3 regions of the Saccharopolyspora sp. NPDC049357 genome follow, and region 1 is predicted to be linked to each of the others. Evidence: riboswitches for the same ligand, from Rfam matches in the RefSeq annotation. Region 1 holds a riboswitch; each other region holds the start of a gene.
The links. Region 1 has a riboswitch for glycine ahead of gcvT (glycine cleavage system aminomethyltransferase GcvT). Riboswitches for the same ligand answer to the same signal wherever they lie in the genome.

Region 1 (5,369 bases):
AGCGCGGCCGGCTGGCGCTCGTCGGGGCCCATGATGTCGATCGGCTCGGACTTCCAGCCCATGTCGCGGTCGACCAGGAAGCAGGTCACGCCGCCGTTGGCGCCCTTCTCCCGGTCGGTGACGGCGAAGACCATCACGAAGTCGGCGTCGATGCCGCCGGTGATGAAGGTCTTCTCGCCGTTGATGACCCAGTCGTCGCCGTCGCGAACGGCGGTGGTGCGCAGGTTCTTGGCGTCCGAACCCGCGCCGGGCTCGGTGATGGCGAAGCAGGACTTGCGGGTGCCCTCGATGGTCGGCAGCAGGTAGCGCTGCTTCTGCTCCTCGTTGGCGTAGTAGAGGATGTTGTCGGCGTAGCCGCCGAAGCGGAACGGCACGTAGGTGCGGCCGAGCTCGACCTCGATCAGCGCCGTCATGACGGCCGAGAGGTCCATGCCGCCGTACTCCTCCGGCGTCTGGACGCCCCAGAACCCGGCCTCCTTGGCCTTGTCCTGGAGTTCGAGCAGCTCGTCCTTGGTGAGACCGCGCTGACCCGCCCGCTCCCTGCGCAGCACCTCCGGCTCCAGCGGCATGAGCTCCCGCTGGACGAAGTTGCGCACCCAGTCGCGGATGTCGCGCTCGGTGTCGGAGAGCGAGAAGTCGACCATCGCGTGGTTCCTTTCCGTGCAGGCCGGTAACTAACACCGTTAGTTTTATGGCAGCCTAGAACCGTCCCGGCGCACGCCGCAAGGGTTCCGGTGAGGAGACAGACGTTGCCCAGACCCAGCACACCCCGACTCTCCCCGGAACTCATCCGAAGGTCCGGGCTGGAGATCATCGACACCGAGGGCCTGGAGGCGCTCTCGATGCGCAGGCTGGCCGAGCGCCTCGACGTGCGCGCCGCGTCGCTGTACAACCACGTGGCCACCAAGGAAGACCTGCTGCACGAGATCGCCGACGAGGTGATGAGCGCGGTCGACGTCTCCGACTTCGACCGGGACTGGGCCGCCGGCCTGCGCACCTGGGCCCGCTCCTACCGCGCCGCCCTGGTCGACCACCCGAACCTGGTCCCGTTCATCGCCTACGGCCCGGCCCGGCGCGATTCGGCCCTGCGCGCCGCCGACGCCGTCCACGGCGGCCTCACCCGGGCCGGCTGGCCGCAGCGCTACGCCACGATGATCGGCGCCTCGACGAAGTACCTGGTCATCGGCTCGGCCATGGGCTCGTTCAGCCACGGCTTCCCAGCCGACGCCACGGTCTACGCCAACCGCTTCCCGCACCTCAGCAGGGCCCACCTGCTCCACCAGAAGGCGGCGGAAATAGACGCCGCCAGCTTCGAACTCGCCCTCTCAGCCCTCATCGACGGCCTCAAGACCCAACTCGAAGACCTCACCGGATGAACCACGCATGCCACCATCAGGCGAACCAGGCCCTGAGACGGGTGCTCGGCCTTTTCGCCCCTTGGTGAACCGCGCCTCTCGCGCGCAGCCCCGCAACCATCCGGAAAGCCGCTGCGCAAGGGTTGAGATCACTCGGTCTTCCTGTTGACTGGGGGTGGGGCGGTTCGTAGCGTCTGTGAGCGGTACAACCGAATACCGCGCCGATGACGTCTCGCGGGAGAGACCTCGTCCTCGCCGGACGAGGCGCCGAAGGAGCAATACTCCCCAGTAAACTCTCAGGCACCGTTACCGCAGGACACCAGGCGAATCACGGAGAAAAGCAGGAGCATCGCGCTTCTCGCCCACGGTGCAAACCACCCCGCCGGGTGGTGAAACTCTCAGGCCAATGACTCCGGGGAGACCCCGCCCGACCAGCGCAGACCGCGACGGTCGGGGGTCGAGGCGCCCCGGATAAGGTTGGGCGCGTGAGCTGACCGGCCCTCGACTGCCGACCGGCACGCCCACCCAGGAGGAGTTTCACCATGTCATCGCCCCGCCGGACACCGCTGCACGCGGTGCACGAATCCCTCGGCGCCACCTTCACCGAGTTCGCCGGCTGGCAGATGCCGGTTCGCTACAGCAGCGACACCGCCGAGCACAACGCGGTGCGCACGGGCGCCGGCCTGTTCGACCTCACGCACATGGGCGAGATCCTGATCAGCGGCCCGCAGGCCGCCGAGGCGCTGGACTACGCGCTGGTCGCCAACGCCTCCGCCATCACCCCCGGTCGCGCCCGCTACACCATGATCTGCAACGACTCCGGCGGTGTGCTCGACGACCTGATCGTCTACCGGCTCGCCGAGCAGGAGTTCCTGGTCGTGGCCAACGCCGCGAACGCCGCCGTGGTCTCCGCCGAGCTGGCCGAGCGGGTCTCCGGTTTCGACGCCGCGCACTCCGACGCCTCCGACGACTACGCGCTGATCGCGGTGCAGGGCCCGAACGCGGTGGCGATCCTGGCGCCGCTGACCGACACCGACCTGAGCACCGTCAAGTACTACGCGGGCTACCCCTCGACGGTCGCGGGCAAGGACGTGCTGCTGGCGCGCACCGGCTACACCGGCGAGGACGGATTCGAGCTGTTCACCGCCCCCGGCGACGCCGAGGCCGTCTGGCAGGCGCTGACCTCCTCCGGCGCCGAGCACGGCCTGCAGCCGGCAGGGCTGTCCTGCCGCGACACGCTGCGCCTGGAAGCGGGCATGCCGCTGTACGGCAACGAGCTGTCCGCGGAGCTGACGCCCTTCCACGCGAACCTCGGCCGAGTGGTCAAGCTGGACAAGGACGCCGACTTCGTCGGCAAGTCCGCGCTGGCCGCGGTTGCCGAGAAGCCCACCGAGCGCACCCTGGTGGGACTGACCACCGACCAGCGGCGGGCGCCGCGCCACGGTTACCGCGTCCTCGACGCCGACGGCGCCGAGATCGGCGAGGTCACCAGCGGCGCACCGTCCCCGACCCTCGGGCACCCGATCGGGATGGCCTACGTCGACCGGGAGCACAGCGAACCCGGCACGGCCCTGCAAGTCGACATCCGAGGCCGCAACGTCGCGGTGCGGGTCGTCGAGCTGCCGTTCTACCGCCGCAACGCCTGACTCCAGAAAGAAACAGGAGGCACACACTGATGTCGAACCCGGATCTGTTCAACGATGCCCTGGCAACGGTTGACCCGGAGGTGGCAGCGGCGGTCGGCGCCGAGCTGGGTCGCCAGCAGAACACCCTGGAGATGATCGCCTCGGAGAACTTCGCGCCGCAGGCCGTGCTGCAGGCGCAGGGCTCGGTGCTGACCAACAAGTACGCCGAGGGCTACCCGGGCAAGCGCTACTACGGCGGCTGCGAGCACGTCGACGTCGTCGAGCAGCTGGCCATCGACCGCATCAAGGACCTCTTCGGCGCCAGCTACGCCAACGTGCAGCCGCACTCGGGCGCGCAGGCCAACGCCGCGGCGATGTTCGCGCTGCTCAAGCCGGGCGACACCATCATGGGCCTGGACCTGGCCCACGGTGGTCACCTCACCCACGGCATGCGGATCAACTTCTCCGGCAAGCTCTACAACGTCGTGCCGTACCACGTCGCCGAGTCCGACCACCGGGTCGACATGGACGAGGTCGCGCGCCTGGCGCGGGAGAACAAGCCGCAGCTGATCGTCGCGGGCTGGTCGGCCTACCCGCGTCAGCTGGACTTCAAGCGGTTCCGGGAGATCGCCGACGAGGTCGGCGCCTACCTGATGGTCGACATGGCGCACTTCGCCGGTCTGGTGGCCGCGGGCCTGCACCCGTCGCCGCTGCCGCACGCGCACGTGGTCACCACGACCACGCACAAGACGCTGGGCGGCCCGCGCGGTGGTGTGATCCTGTCCAACGACGAGGAGTTCACCAAGAAGTTCAACTCCGCGGTCTTCCCCGGTCAGCAGGGCGGCCCGCTGGAGCACGTGATCGCGGGCAAGGCGGTGGCCTTCAAGATCGCCGCCGGCGAGGAGTTCAAGGACCGCCAGCGCCGCACGGTCGAGGGCGCCCGGATCCTGGCCGAGCGCCTGCTGGCCTCCGACACCACCGAGGCCGGTGTCTCGCTGGTCTCCGGCGGCACCGACGTGCACCTGGTGCTGGTGGACCTGCGCAACTCCGAGCTGGACGGCAAGCAGGCCGAGGACCGGCTCCACGAGATCGGCATCACGGTCAACCGCAACGCCGTCCCGAACGACCCCCGCCCGCCGATGGTCACCTCGGGTCTGCGGATCGGCACGCCCGCGCTGGCCACCCGCGGTTTCGGCAAGGAGGAGTTCACCGAGGTCGCCGAGGTGATCGCGCAGGCCCTCAAGCCGAACTTCGACGAGTCGATCAGCGCGGAGCTGCGCACCCGCGTGGAGGCCCTGGCCGCCAAGCACCCGCTCTACCCGAACCTCTGATCGTCTGAGCGAAAACGCCGCGTTCCGGTCGCGATGTCCGGAACGCGGCGTTTTTTCGTTCACGCTCCGATGTGGACCGAACGCGTCGCGCGAGGATGCCCTTTCGGTATCTCCTGAACTCTTGCCGCAGGTCGTCGACGGGTGGATCATCTCGGCGAAACCACCGGTGGGAACGCCCGGGAATTTCCGGCATTCGTCCACAAAGGAGCAAAACTCCCATGAGCCAGCCAGTGACCGAGTACAAGCGAGAGCTCAGCACCCGGCACATCAACATGATCGCCATCGGCGGCGCGATCGGTGTCGGGTTGTTCCTCGGCTCCGGCAAAGCGCTCCACCAGGTGGGCCCCGGCCTGATCCTGATCTACGCGATCGCCGGCGTGATGATCTTCTTCGTGATGCGGGCGCTCGGCGAACTGCTGATGTACCGCCCGGTCAGCGGTTCGTTCGCGGAGTACGCGGGTGAGTTCGTGGGCCCGTGGGCTCGGTTCGCGACCGGCTGGGGCTACTGGCTGGTGTGGATCGTGACCGGGATGGCCGAGATCACCGCGGTCGGCGAGTACTTCCAGTTCTGGTTCCCCGAAGTGCCGCAGTGGATCCCGGCTCTGGGCGCGCTGATCGTGCTCAGCGGGGTGAACCTGATCGCGGTGAAGCTCTTCGGCGAGTTCGAGTTCTGGTTCGCGCTGATCAAGGTGCTGGCGATCGTCGGCCTGATCGTGCTGGCCGCGCTGATCCTGGTGTTCGGCTTCTCCGACGTCGGTGACACCGCCTCGCTGAGCAACATCTGGTCGCAGGGCGGGTGGTTCCCCAACGGCACCGCGTCCTCGCTGCTGGCCTTCCAGATCGTCATGTTCGCGTTCGTGGGCGTGGAGATGGTCGGCCAAACCGCCAGCGAGAGCGCCGACCCGCAGAAGGTGCTGCCGCGCGCGATCAACTCGGTGATGCTGCGGATCCTGATCTTCTACGTGGGCGCCCTGGTGGCGCTGACCGCGCTGGTGCCGTGGCACCAGTTCCCGGCCGACGGCAGCCCGTTCGTGCACGCGTTCACGCTGATCGGCATC
Region 2 (5,369 bases), on a different contig from region 1:
AACGTCGTGACCGCGGGCGGTCAACTCGTGCACACCGGCTGGGGTGATCGCGACCCGGTACTCGTTGTTCTTGATCTCGCGAGGCACTGCGATCTTCACCGTGGGGTCCTTTCGTCGTGTGGAAACAACGATCGGACGACGTGACGCACAGCGCATCATTTCCACGGCATGAGATTGGGCGGGGGTGTTTGTGCCACCAGCACAACGCCCGTGCGTGCGGCCAGGGCGGAAGTGACAGATCGGTTCCCGTGCTCGTGATCGCCGCGCCCGCGTCCCCGGCTCAGCCGTGCTGCGCCCAGCGCTCGGCCAGCAGCTGCACCAGCAGCGCGGACCGGACGTCCGCGTCGTCGAGGTCGACCTCCACCAGCTGGCCGATCCGCTTCATCCGGTACCGGAAGGTGTTGGGATGCACCCGGAGTTCACGGCTCGCCTGCCGGGGGTCTCCCGGGTGCCGCAGCCACGCGTGCAGGGTGGCCTGGTAGTCGGTGCCCTGCCCGCGATCGTGCTCCCGCAGCACCGCCAAGGGACCCAGCGCGGCAACACCGGCGTCGGTGGCCGCGCCGGCCATCCGGCTGAGGACCAGCAGGTGCCACAGGTCCTCGTAGACCGCGACGGGTTGCCGCACCAACCCCGTGCGCAGCATCCCGATCAGCTCATCGGCCTGGGCTCGGGAGCCCGGGATGTCGGTGACCGCCACGGAAGTTCCCACCGCGACGAGCGGGCGAGGGGACAGGTCGTGCGACAGCAGCGCCTGTCGCAGCTCCGGCCAGCCGCCTCCACGAGCCCGGTCGGGCACCAGCGCGTAGAGCACGGTGCCGATCTCGGTGACCAGCGGCCGTCGTCCGATGCCCCGCGTGATCCACTCCCACATCGCCAGCCGCTGTCCCTCGGCCGGCTCGTCGGAGGCGGGCATCTCGATCGCGATCACGCGGTGCTCCTCGTTGGGCACCGCCAGTTCGCTGGCCGCCCCCCGCCAGCCGTCACTGCCGTCGAGCAGCAGCCGCACCTGCTCGGCCGTCCTCCGCCGCTGCACGTCGGCGACCGCGCGCCAGCGCAACAACTGCAACGCCACCAGCGGTGCGGTGTCGGCGAAGGCGGTCGCGCGCTCCTCCGAGACGGGGCCGGGCACCACCGCCCACATCGAGCCCAGCAGCTCGCCGCCCATCCTGATCGGCATCACCAGACGCGGCAGCGTCCCGTCCTGCTGAGCGGGCACGAAGATCGCCGAACTGCCCTTGATGAGCTGCCGGAACGTGCCGCGGGCGCGGAACTTCGCGAGCACGTCGTCCGGTTGTTTGCGACCCATGATCGTGGAGATCCGCGCCGGGTCGGTCAGGTCCTGCCTGGCCGAGTACGCCAGCACCTGCGAATGGGCGTCTTCGATGGTCACCGGCGCGTCCACGACGTCGGCGACCGCATCGGCGAGCCTGAACAGGTCCGCGACACCGATACCGCTCTCCTCCGCCTGCCTGATCCCGCCCGCCAAGGCCGCGCGGATCAGCCACACCAGCTGCGCCCACGCGGTGCCGGGACGCACCTCCACCAGTGCCACGTCGGCGCCGCGCACGGCTTCCACGACAGCGGCCTCGGCCGACACCGGTGGCTTGAGCAGCACCGCGGCCGCGCCCTGCTCACCGCAGTCGCGCACCAGCCGCACCGCCTGCTCGACGTCGTTGATCCCCACACCCAGCACCAGGTCGCCGCCGGTCGCCGTCGTGGGCTGATCCGGTTCGGCGATCACCACGTCACCGGCGACGGTGTTGGGCTCCGGGCTGATCACGGTGCGCAGCAGGGCCGGGCCCACCCTCTCGACCAGTGCCCGGATGTCGAGCATCGAAGGGTCCTCCTCGACCAAGGGCGTGCCGGCGGAGATCACATGTGCATTGACAGTCTCGCTGGCCCGTTTATCGTTGCTGAGCAAGTCGACAATCGCATACCGGCCATCGACCCCGTGCGGGAGAGACCCTGCCACCAGTGCAGGGCGCCGAAGGAGCAACACTCCCCAGCAAACTCTCAGGCACCCATGACCGCTCGGGCGAGGCAACTCTGGAAAGCGTCCGTCGTCACCGACGGGCCACCCACGGTGCAAGCCGCTCGCGCGGCGAAGCTCTCAGGTTCCGCAACAGAGGGGGAGGCCCAGCCGAAACCGGGGACCGACGTCCCTTCGAAACAGCTATGGAGCCTCCCTCATGACGCTGCCCACGAACCTGTCCTACACCGAAGAGCACGAGTGGATCGACGACCGCGGCGAGATCGCGCGCATCGGCATCACCGAGCACGCCGCCAGCGCCCTCGGTGACATCGTCTTCGTCCAGCTCCCCGAGGTCGGCGACCAGATCGAGTCCGGCCAGGCGTGTGGTGAGCTGGAGTCCACCAAGTCCGTCAGCGACCTGTTCGCGCCCGTCACCGGCGAGGTCGTGGCCATCAACGAGTCCGTTGTGGACGACCCGGCCGTGGTCAACTCCGACCCCTACGGCGAGGGCTGGCTGATCGAGGTGCGCGTCACCGAGACGGGCGCGACCCTCACCGCAGAGCAGTACTCCGAATTGATCAACGAGTAGCCGCGGAGCCCGGAACGAGGCGAGGCGATCAATGACGATCAGTGTCTTCGACCTGTTCTCGGTGGGGATCGGCCCGTCCAGTTCGCACACGGTGGGGCCCATGCGCGCAGCGCAGCGGTTCACCGCGAAGCTGCGGGCGAACGGGACCATCTCCAAGGTCAACAGGGTCAAAGCGGAGTTGTTCGGTTCCCTTGGCGCGACCGGTCGCGGTCACGGCAGTCCGAACGCGGTCCTGCTCGGGCTGGAAGGGCATCGCCCGGAGTCGGTGGATCCGGTGGCCGGCGCGCAGCGCGTCGACGAGATCGACGAGAGCGGGCTGCTGCGGCTCGGCGGTGATCACGTGCTGTCGTTCACCAGTGCGCGAGACCTGGTGTTGCACCGGCGCAAATCGCTGCCGGAACACCCCAACGGCATGCGCTTCACCGCCATCGGCAACGACGGGAGCGAGCTGGAGTCGGCGGTCTTCTACTCGGTGGGCGGCGGCTTCGTCGTCGATGAGGGCGCGGCCGGCGCCGACCGGATCAAAGCGGATGACACAGCGGTTCCCATGCCCTTCAGCACGGGCGCCGATCTGCTGATCCGCAGCGCCGAGTCGGGTCTGCCGATCAGCGGGGTGATGCTCGCCAACGAGCTGTCCTGGCGGGAGGAACCCGCGGTGCGGGCGGGGCTGCTGGACATCTGGCGGGTGATGCGGGAATGCGTCGACAACGGTTGCCGCAACACCGGTGAGCTGCCCGGCGGCTTGAAGGTGCGCAGGCGCGCGGCCGAGTTGGCCGCGAAGCTGACCGCTCAGGACGATCCGCTGGAGTGGGTCACCCTGTTCGCGCTGGCGGTCAACGAGGAGAACGCCGCGGGCGGGCGCGTGGTGACCGCGCCGACCAACGGCGCGGCGGGCATCGTGCCCGCGGTGCTGCACTACTACGCGCGGTTCGTGCCGGGTGCCGACGAGGACGGCGTGGTGCGCTTCCTGCTCACGGCCGGGGCCATCGGGGTGCTGTTCAAGGAGAACGCGTCGATCTCGGGTGCGGAGGTCGGCTGTCAGGGTGAAGTCGGTTCGGCGTGCTCGATGGCCGCAGCAGGCCTGGCCGAAGTGCTCGGTGGCACGCCGAGCCAGGTGGAGAACGCCGCGGAGATCGCGATGGAGCACAACCTGGGGCTCACCTGCGATCCGATCGGAGGTCTGGTGCAGATCCCGTGCATCGAGCGCAACGCGGTGGCCTCGGTCAAGGCGATCACCGCTGCCCGGATGGCGTTGCGCGGCGACGGCACGCACTTCGTGTCCCTCGACAAGGTCATGAAGACGATGCGGGAGACCGGGCGCGACATGAAGGTCAAGTACAAGGAGACCGCACGCGGCGGATTGGCCGTCAACGTCATCGAGTGCTGAGCGGCGGCCCGAGGTGAGGATGGGAACCTTCCTGTCATCACCTCGGGCCGCTCTGCTGCGCTGACCTGCGGCGTCGAAATCTCACGCGATCAACGACGGGACGCGTGCGCGCCATTTAGTTGCGCACAACTGAATTGTGCGCTACGGTTTGTCTCGTGACGACGGAATCGACGCTGGACCGGCTGCTCTGCTTCGCGCTGCACAGCGCGTCGCGGGCCTTCACCAACCTCTACCGGCCGTTCCTCGACGAGGTCGGCCTGACCTACCCGCAGTACCTCGTGATGCTGGTGCTGTGGGAGCGCGAGTCGCTGACGGTCAAGGAGCTGGGAAACCTGCTCCGGCTCGATTCGGGAACGTTGTCGCCGCTGCTGAAACGACTCCAGACCCGTGGGCTGCTCGTCCGCACGCGCAGCGAGACCGATGAGCGGTCCGTTCGCGTCGAGGTCACCGACGAGGGGCGCGCGTTGCGGCAGCAGGCGCGCGACATCCCGCAGCGGATGGTCTCCGCGACCGGGATGGACCTCGGCGAGGTCGAGCAGCTGCGGTCCACGTTGGAAAACCTGACGACCACGTTGAACGACGCGGCACGCCGGGTCACCGAGAATCGGGAGACGAAGGCATGACAGTTCTCTACACGGCGGAGGCCACCGCGACCGGCGAAGGTCGCAGCGGACGCACGCGCACCTCGGACGGCTTGGTCGACCTCGAGCTGGCCATCCCCAAGGAGATGGGCGGCCCCGGCGGAGCCACCAACCCCGAGCAGCTGTTCGCGGCCGGCTACTCCGCCTGCTTCCACAGCGCCCTCCAGCTGGTCGCCCGCAAGCAGAAGGTCGACATCGAAGGCTCCTCGGTCACCGCCGAGGTCGGTATCGGCAAGAACGGTGACGGAGGCTTCGGCCTCAACGTCTCCCTCCTCGTCGACCTGCCCGGCGTTCCCGAGGAACAGGCTCAGCAGCTCGCCGAAGCCGCGGACGCGGTGTGCCCGTACTCCAACGCGGTGCGCGGCAACATCGGCCTCGAAGTCCGCATCGCCTAGGCGAACAGGACGTACACCGCGCCGGTCGCCCCGGCGAGCATCGCCAGCACCGCTGTCGCGGCGGGCAAAGCCCCGCCCGGCAGCGGTGCTTTCGCGCGCAGACGCCGATCGCTGCGCTGGTGGCGCCGCCACACCAGCCACGCCACCACCCCGCTGACCGGCAACGTCGTCAGCGCGCACACGACCGCGGCCAACGCGCTGTGGTGCGAGATCAACTTGAGCAGCACCAGCAGGCTCACGGTGAACGCCAACGCCGTGCGCAACCAGGCGAGGGTCGTGCGCTCGATCTGCAACCCCGGATCCCAGGGCTGGTGCTCGCGCACCTCAGAACCCGGTCACGAACAGCAGCACGCAGGCCGCCACACCGATCACACCCAAGCCGTAG
Region 3 (5,369 bases), on a different contig from region 1:
CCATATGAGACCCTGATCGGGTAAGGATGCACAGGTGTGCACCCGTTGCGGGGCAGTGCGCACAACCATTCAGGGGAGGCTCGTGGTGCAGGACGCCGAGCGCACCACGGAAAACACCACGAGCGGGCCGCGGGCTGGAGCGGGGAAGGACCACCCGGGGCCGGGTGATCCCGGCCTGGACCGGATCCGCGAGGTCGCCCGCGACGTGTGGGCGGATCCCTGGTGGACGCTGCCCAACCTGCTCAGCGTGATCCGCCTGGCCGGCGTGCCGGTCTTCCTCTGGCTGCTGCTCGGCCCGCAGGCCGACCTGCTCGCGCTGCTGGTCCTGGTGATCAGCGGCGCCACCGACTGGCTCGACGGCAAGCTCGCCCGCTGGCTCAACCAGTACAGCCGCATCGGCGAGCTGCTCGACCCCGCTGCCGACCGCCTCTACATCGTCGCGACCCTGATCGCCTTCGTGCTGCGCGACGTCATCCCGTGGTGGGTGGCGGTCGCCCTGGTCGGCCGCGACGTCGTGCTCACCCTGTGCCTGCCGGTGCTGCGCTGGCACGGCTACGAACCGCCCGAGGTGCACTACCTGGGCAAGGCCGCCACGTTCTGCCTGATGTACGCGTTCCCGCTGCTGCTGCTGGTGCAGGACGACTTCACCGGATCCGACGTGGTCCGGCCCATCGCCTACGCCTTCACCGCCTGGGGCGGGGCGCTGTACCTGTGGGCCGGCATCCTCTACCTCGGGCAGGTCGCCGCCGCCGTGCGCGGGGCCAGAGCCCGCGCCTGATCCCGGCTGCGCGTCGTCTTGCGGCCCTAGGTGGCCGGTGAATACGCTCGCCGCGCCGATCACTCGGCACGTTGCAACAGCGGACGAAAGGCGGGACCACCGTGGCGGCCCCGGAGATCAAGTACACCGAAGAGCACGAATGGGTCCAGCGCATCAGCGAGGACACCGTGCGCATCGGCATCACCGACTACGCCCAGCAGCAGCTGGGCGACGTGGTGTTCGTCCAGCTCCCCGAGGTGGGGCAGCAGATCGCCGCCGGGGAGTCGATGGGCGAGGTGGAGTCGACCAAGAGCGTCTCCGACATCTACGCCCCGGTCACCGGTGAGATCACCGCCGGCAACGCCGCGCTGGAGGACCAACCGGAGCTGGTCAACTCGGACGCAACGGGGGAGGGCTGGATGGTGGAGATCCGGCTCGCCGACCCGGAGCAGCTGGCCGGTCTGCTCGACGCCGATGGTTACCAGAAGCTGATCGACCAGGCATGATCGTCCTGCCGGGAGGCATCCGTGGGACGATGACGGGAGTCGCTCGTTCCGAGGCTGTCCAGGCACGGTACGTTGGGCGCATACTTGGCACGATCTATCCGCGTAGAGGAGAGCTCAGGTGAGCCAAAACAGCGGCTTCGGCGACGTTCCGCCGGAGCAGTCACCGGAGACCACCTCGGTCTTCAGGCCCTTCCTCTCGGAGCCGGAAAGCACCGAGAGCGCGGCCCCGGAGCCTGCCCCCGCATCCGGGGTCGATGCGCTGCCGGCGGGTTCCGCCCTGCTGGTGGTCAAGCGCGGCCCCAACGCGGGTTCGCGGTTCCTGCTGGATCGGGAGACCACCAGCGCCGGCCGGCACCCGGACAGCGACATCTTCCTCGATGACGTGACGGTGTCCCGGCGGCACGCCGAGTTCCGCCGCGAGGGCAACGACTTCGTGGTGGTCGACGTGGGCAGCCTCAACGGCACCTACGTGAACCGGGAGCCGGTGGACACCTCGGTGCTCGCCAACGGCGACGAGGTCCAGATCGGGAAGTTCCGCCTGGTCTTCCTGACCGGGCCGATCGATGGGGGCCAGGGCGGCCGCTGAGGCCGTCGAACAGGGCTTTTCAACCCGTCAGCGGGGCGGCGCCACGAGGCGTCGCCCCGCTGACGCATGAGGCAGCTGCGCGGCCCGCGCGCGGATCTCGTCCCTCCTCGCCGGGAATTTCCCGGCGCCACAAGCGGTTTTGACAGCGCAGCAGGGCAGTTCCGGCGGGTTCGACCGGGCTCTGCGCGGTGTATCGTGCTGGGTATTGCTCAACGACGAGCTCGCCAGCGGTCCGGGCCGCGAGCCCCGACTACAACGACCGCGACGGTGGTGGTCCGCCGGGACCGCCGATGGAAGGGCGTGTCCGCCGTATCGCGGGTAGCGTCGGAGGCGTCGGTGCGGGACCCTCGACGGGGATGTCACGCTTCGGCGCGCTGGAGGAGGCGATGTGACGATGAGCAGCGAGATGCGCGTCGTCGGCGTGCGAGTTGAACTACCAGCCAACCAGCCGATCCTGCTGTTGCGCGAGGCTCAGGGTGAGCGCTACCTGCCGATCTGGATCGGATCGGTCGAAGCGACGGCCATCGCCCTGGAGCAGCAGGGCGTGCGGCCCCAGCGGCCGCTCACGCACGACCTGCTCAAGGACGTCATCGGAGCCCTGGGCCGCGACCTGGAGCAGGTGCGGATCACCGACCTGCAGGAGGGCACCTTCTTCGCCGAGCTGGTGTTCGACGGTGATGTGCGGGTTTCCGCGCGGCCGAGCGACTCGGTGGCGCTGGCGCTGCGCATCGGAGTTCCGATCCACGCCGACGAGTCGGTCCTCGACGAGGCCGGGCTGATCATTCCGGACGAGCAGGAGGACGAGGTGGAGAAGTTCCGCGAGTTCCTCGACTCCGTCTCCCCGGAGGACTTCCGCGGTGCCGACACCTGAGGACCGACGCTTCGGGTTCTAGTCCGAACAGACCACACCGGCCCCCGGGTTGCACCAGCAGCCCGGGGGCCGGGTTCTTGCGCCGGCCAACGAGAGCGCGCGCGGCCCGCGCGTCGCGTTGACCCGCCTGCTCAGCGGGCATACCTTCGGACTTACGCGAATTGCCCCGGTGTGATTCAGCCGGTGTACGGCTTCGCGGCCCTGGACCGCAAACGGTCCGGGCGCTGGTGATCGTCGTCGTCGGCTTCGGGCCGGACGAGGGGAGGCAGGCGTGGTGGAGGAAGCAGCGACCTCGGATGCTGCGGAGCAGGGTGAGCTGTTCCCCGACGCCTCTGCCCCGGACGAACTGGTCGGTTACCGCGGGCCGGCGGCCTGCCAGATCGCGGGCATCACCTACCGGCAGCTCGACTACTGGGCGCGCACCAAGCTGGTCGGGCCGTCCATCCGCGGTGCTGCCGGATCGGGCTCGCAGCGGTTGTACTCGTTCAAGGACATCCTGGTGCTCAAGGTCGTCAAGCGTCTGCTGGACACCGGGGTATCGCTGCACAACATCCGAGTCGCGGTGGAGCACCTTCGCAAGCGCGGCGTTCAGGACCTGGCGAAGCTGACGTTGTTCAGCGACGGCACCACGGTCTACGAGTGCACCTCCGCGGAGGAGGTGGTCGATCTGCTGCAGGGCGGGCAGGGAGTGTTCGGCATCGCGGTCAGCGGTGCGATGCGCGAGATCAGCGGGACCATCCACGAGTTCCCGGCCGAGCGCGCCGACGGTGGCGAGAACATCGAGTCGGCGATCAACGACGAGCTCGCGGCTCGCCGCCGTGACCGCCAAGCGGAGACCGGCTGAACCACCGGTGCCCGCCATCTGTGCGGTAGGCGACATTGATGGTCTGATAGACGCTGTTGATCGGGTACTCTGAGCGCCATCGCCGACCCCGTGCGGGAGAGTCCGGTCCTGACCAGGACCGGCGCCGAAGGAGCAACTCTCCCCGACAACCTCTCAGGCCACCTGGACCGCACGGGCGAGATACCTCTGGAAAGCGGGCACACCTACTGGTGGGCCCCGCCGACGGTGCAAGCCCGGTCCGCCGGGTGAAGCTCTCAGGCGTTCGCTTCGCGAACGGGGACAGAGGGGGAGAGCAGCATCCGCTGCCGCCCTTTGTTCGCCGCGATGATTGAGGTTTTGGCGATGACCGACGCGACGCACGACCGCATCCCTCTGGCCGCGCTGGAGCACGGCAGGCCGTTCGCTGACCGCCACGTCGGCCCGATGCCCGCCGAGCTGGCCCGCATGCTCGACGTCATCGGCGTCGGCTCCCTGGAAGAACTGGGGCAGAAGGCCGTCCCGGACACCATCCGCGAGGGCGACCTGCAGCTGTCGCTGCCGGAACCGGCCACCGAGACCGAGGCGCTGGCGGAGCTGCGCGACCTCGCCGGTCGCTGCACCCCGCACACCGAGATGATCGGCCTGGGCTACTACGGCACGGTCACCCCACCGGTGATCCTGCGCAACGTGCTGGAGAGCCCTGCCTGGTACACCGCCTACACGCCCTACCAGCCGGAGATCTCGCAGGGCCGGCTGGAGGCGCTGCTGAACTTCCAGACGATGGTCGCCGACCTGACCGGCGTGCCCGTCTCCAACTCCTCGATGCTCGACGAGGCCACCGCCGCGGCCGAGGGCATGACCCTGGTGCGCCGCGCGGGCAAGTCCAAGTCGCCGCGCTTCCTGGTCGACGCCGACACGCTGCCGCAGACCATCGCGGTCATCGAGACCCGCGCCGAACCGCTGGGCATCGAGGTCGTGGTCGCCGACCTGACCTCCGGTGAGCTGCCCGAGGGCGAGTTCTTCGGCGCGTTGCTGTCCTACCCGGGCGCCTCCGGCGCGGTGCGCGACCAGGAGGCCCTGATCGCCGCGCTCCACGAGCGGGGCGCGAAGGTCGTGGTGGCCACCGACCTGCTGGCGCTGACGCTGCTGCGCGCGCCCGGCGAGATCGGTGCCGACGTCGTCGTGGGGAGCACCCAGCGCTTCGGCGTGCCGATGGGCTTCGGCGGTCCGCACGCCGGGTTCATGGCCGTGGCCAAGGGCCTGGAGCGGCAGCTGCCGGGCCGCCTGGTGGGCGTGAGCGTCGACGTCGAGGGCAACCAGGCGTACCGGCTCGCGCTGCAGACCCGCGAGCAGCACATCCGCCGTGAGAAGGCCACCAGCAACATCTGCACCGCGCAGGTGCTGCTGGCCGTGGTTGCCTCGATGTACGCGGTCTACCACGGTCCGGACGGGCTCAAGGCGATCGCGACCCGCGCGCACCGGATGGCCGGTGTGCTCGCCGAGCAGCTGCGCCGCGGTGGTGTCGAGGTCGTGCACGGCGAGTTCTTCGACACCGTGGTCGCCAAGGTCCCCGGCAAGGCCGACGAGGTCCTGGCGGCCGCGCGCCGCGGCGGGGTGAACCTGCGCCGCGTGGACTCCGACCACGTGGGCATCAGCTGCGACGAGACCACCACCCGCGCCCACCTGGCCGCGGTGTGGGAGGCCTTCGGCGTGACCGCCGGTGACGTCGAACAGCTCGACGTCGAGACCGAGGACGCGCTGCCGGTCGCGCTGGCCCGCACCTCGGAGTACCTGACGCACCCGGTGTTCCACACGCACCGCTCCGA

Region 2: another riboswitch for glycine. It lies ahead of gcvH (glycine cleavage system protein GcvH); the one in region 1 lies ahead of gcvT (glycine cleavage system aminomethyltransferase GcvT).
Region 3: another riboswitch for glycine. It lies ahead of gcvP (aminomethyl-transferring glycine dehydrogenase); the one in region 1 lies ahead of gcvT (glycine cleavage system aminomethyltransferase GcvT).

What each region holds. Positions count from the first base shown of each region.
Region 1 is NZ_JBFAQJ010000026.1:77,966-83,334, forward strand. Features, by position in the region: gene AB0J91_RS21400 (acyl-CoA dehydrogenase family protein) at 1-644, opposite strand, end outside; gene AB0J91_RS21405 (TetR/AcrR family transcriptional regulator) at 750-1,376, shown strand; glycine riboswitch at 1,581-1,677, shown strand; glycine riboswitch at 1,679-1,778, shown strand; gene gcvT (glycine cleavage system aminomethyltransferase GcvT) at 1,898-3,001, shown strand; gene glyA (serine hydroxymethyltransferase) at 3,031-4,311, shown strand; gene AB0J91_RS21420 (amino acid permease) at 4,530-5,369, shown strand, end outside.
Region 2 is NZ_JBFAQJ010000040.1:41,043-46,411, forward strand. Features, by position in the region: gene ald (alanine dehydrogenase) at 1-99, opposite strand, end outside; gene AB0J91_RS26540 (helix-turn-helix domain-containing protein) at 281-1,834, opposite strand; glycine riboswitch at 1,945-2,040, shown strand; gene gcvH (glycine cleavage system protein GcvH) at 2,190-2,561, shown strand; gene AB0J91_RS26550 (L-serine ammonia-lyase) at 2,593-3,948, shown strand; gene AB0J91_RS26555 (MarR family transcriptional regulator) at 4,104-4,571, shown strand; gene AB0J91_RS26560 (organic hydroperoxide resistance protein) at 4,568-4,984, shown strand; gene AB0J91_RS26565 (DUF202 domain-containing protein) at 4,981-5,307, opposite strand; gene AB0J91_RS26570 (DUF202 domain-containing protein) at 5,309-5,369, opposite strand, start outside.
Region 3 is NZ_JBFAQJ010000073.1:6,177-11,545, forward strand. Features, by position in the region: gene AB0J91_RS32470 (CDP-alcohol phosphatidyltransferase family protein) at 185-778, shown strand; gene gcvH (glycine cleavage system protein GcvH) at 880-1,263, shown strand; gene garA (glycogen accumulation regulator GarA) at 1,382-1,849, shown strand; gene AB0J91_RS32485 (bifunctional nuclease family protein) at 2,244-2,720, shown strand; gene AB0J91_RS32490 (MerR family transcriptional regulator) at 2,992-3,564, shown strand; glycine riboswitch at 3,648-3,744, shown strand; gene gcvP (aminomethyl-transferring glycine dehydrogenase) at 3,907-5,369, shown strand, end outside.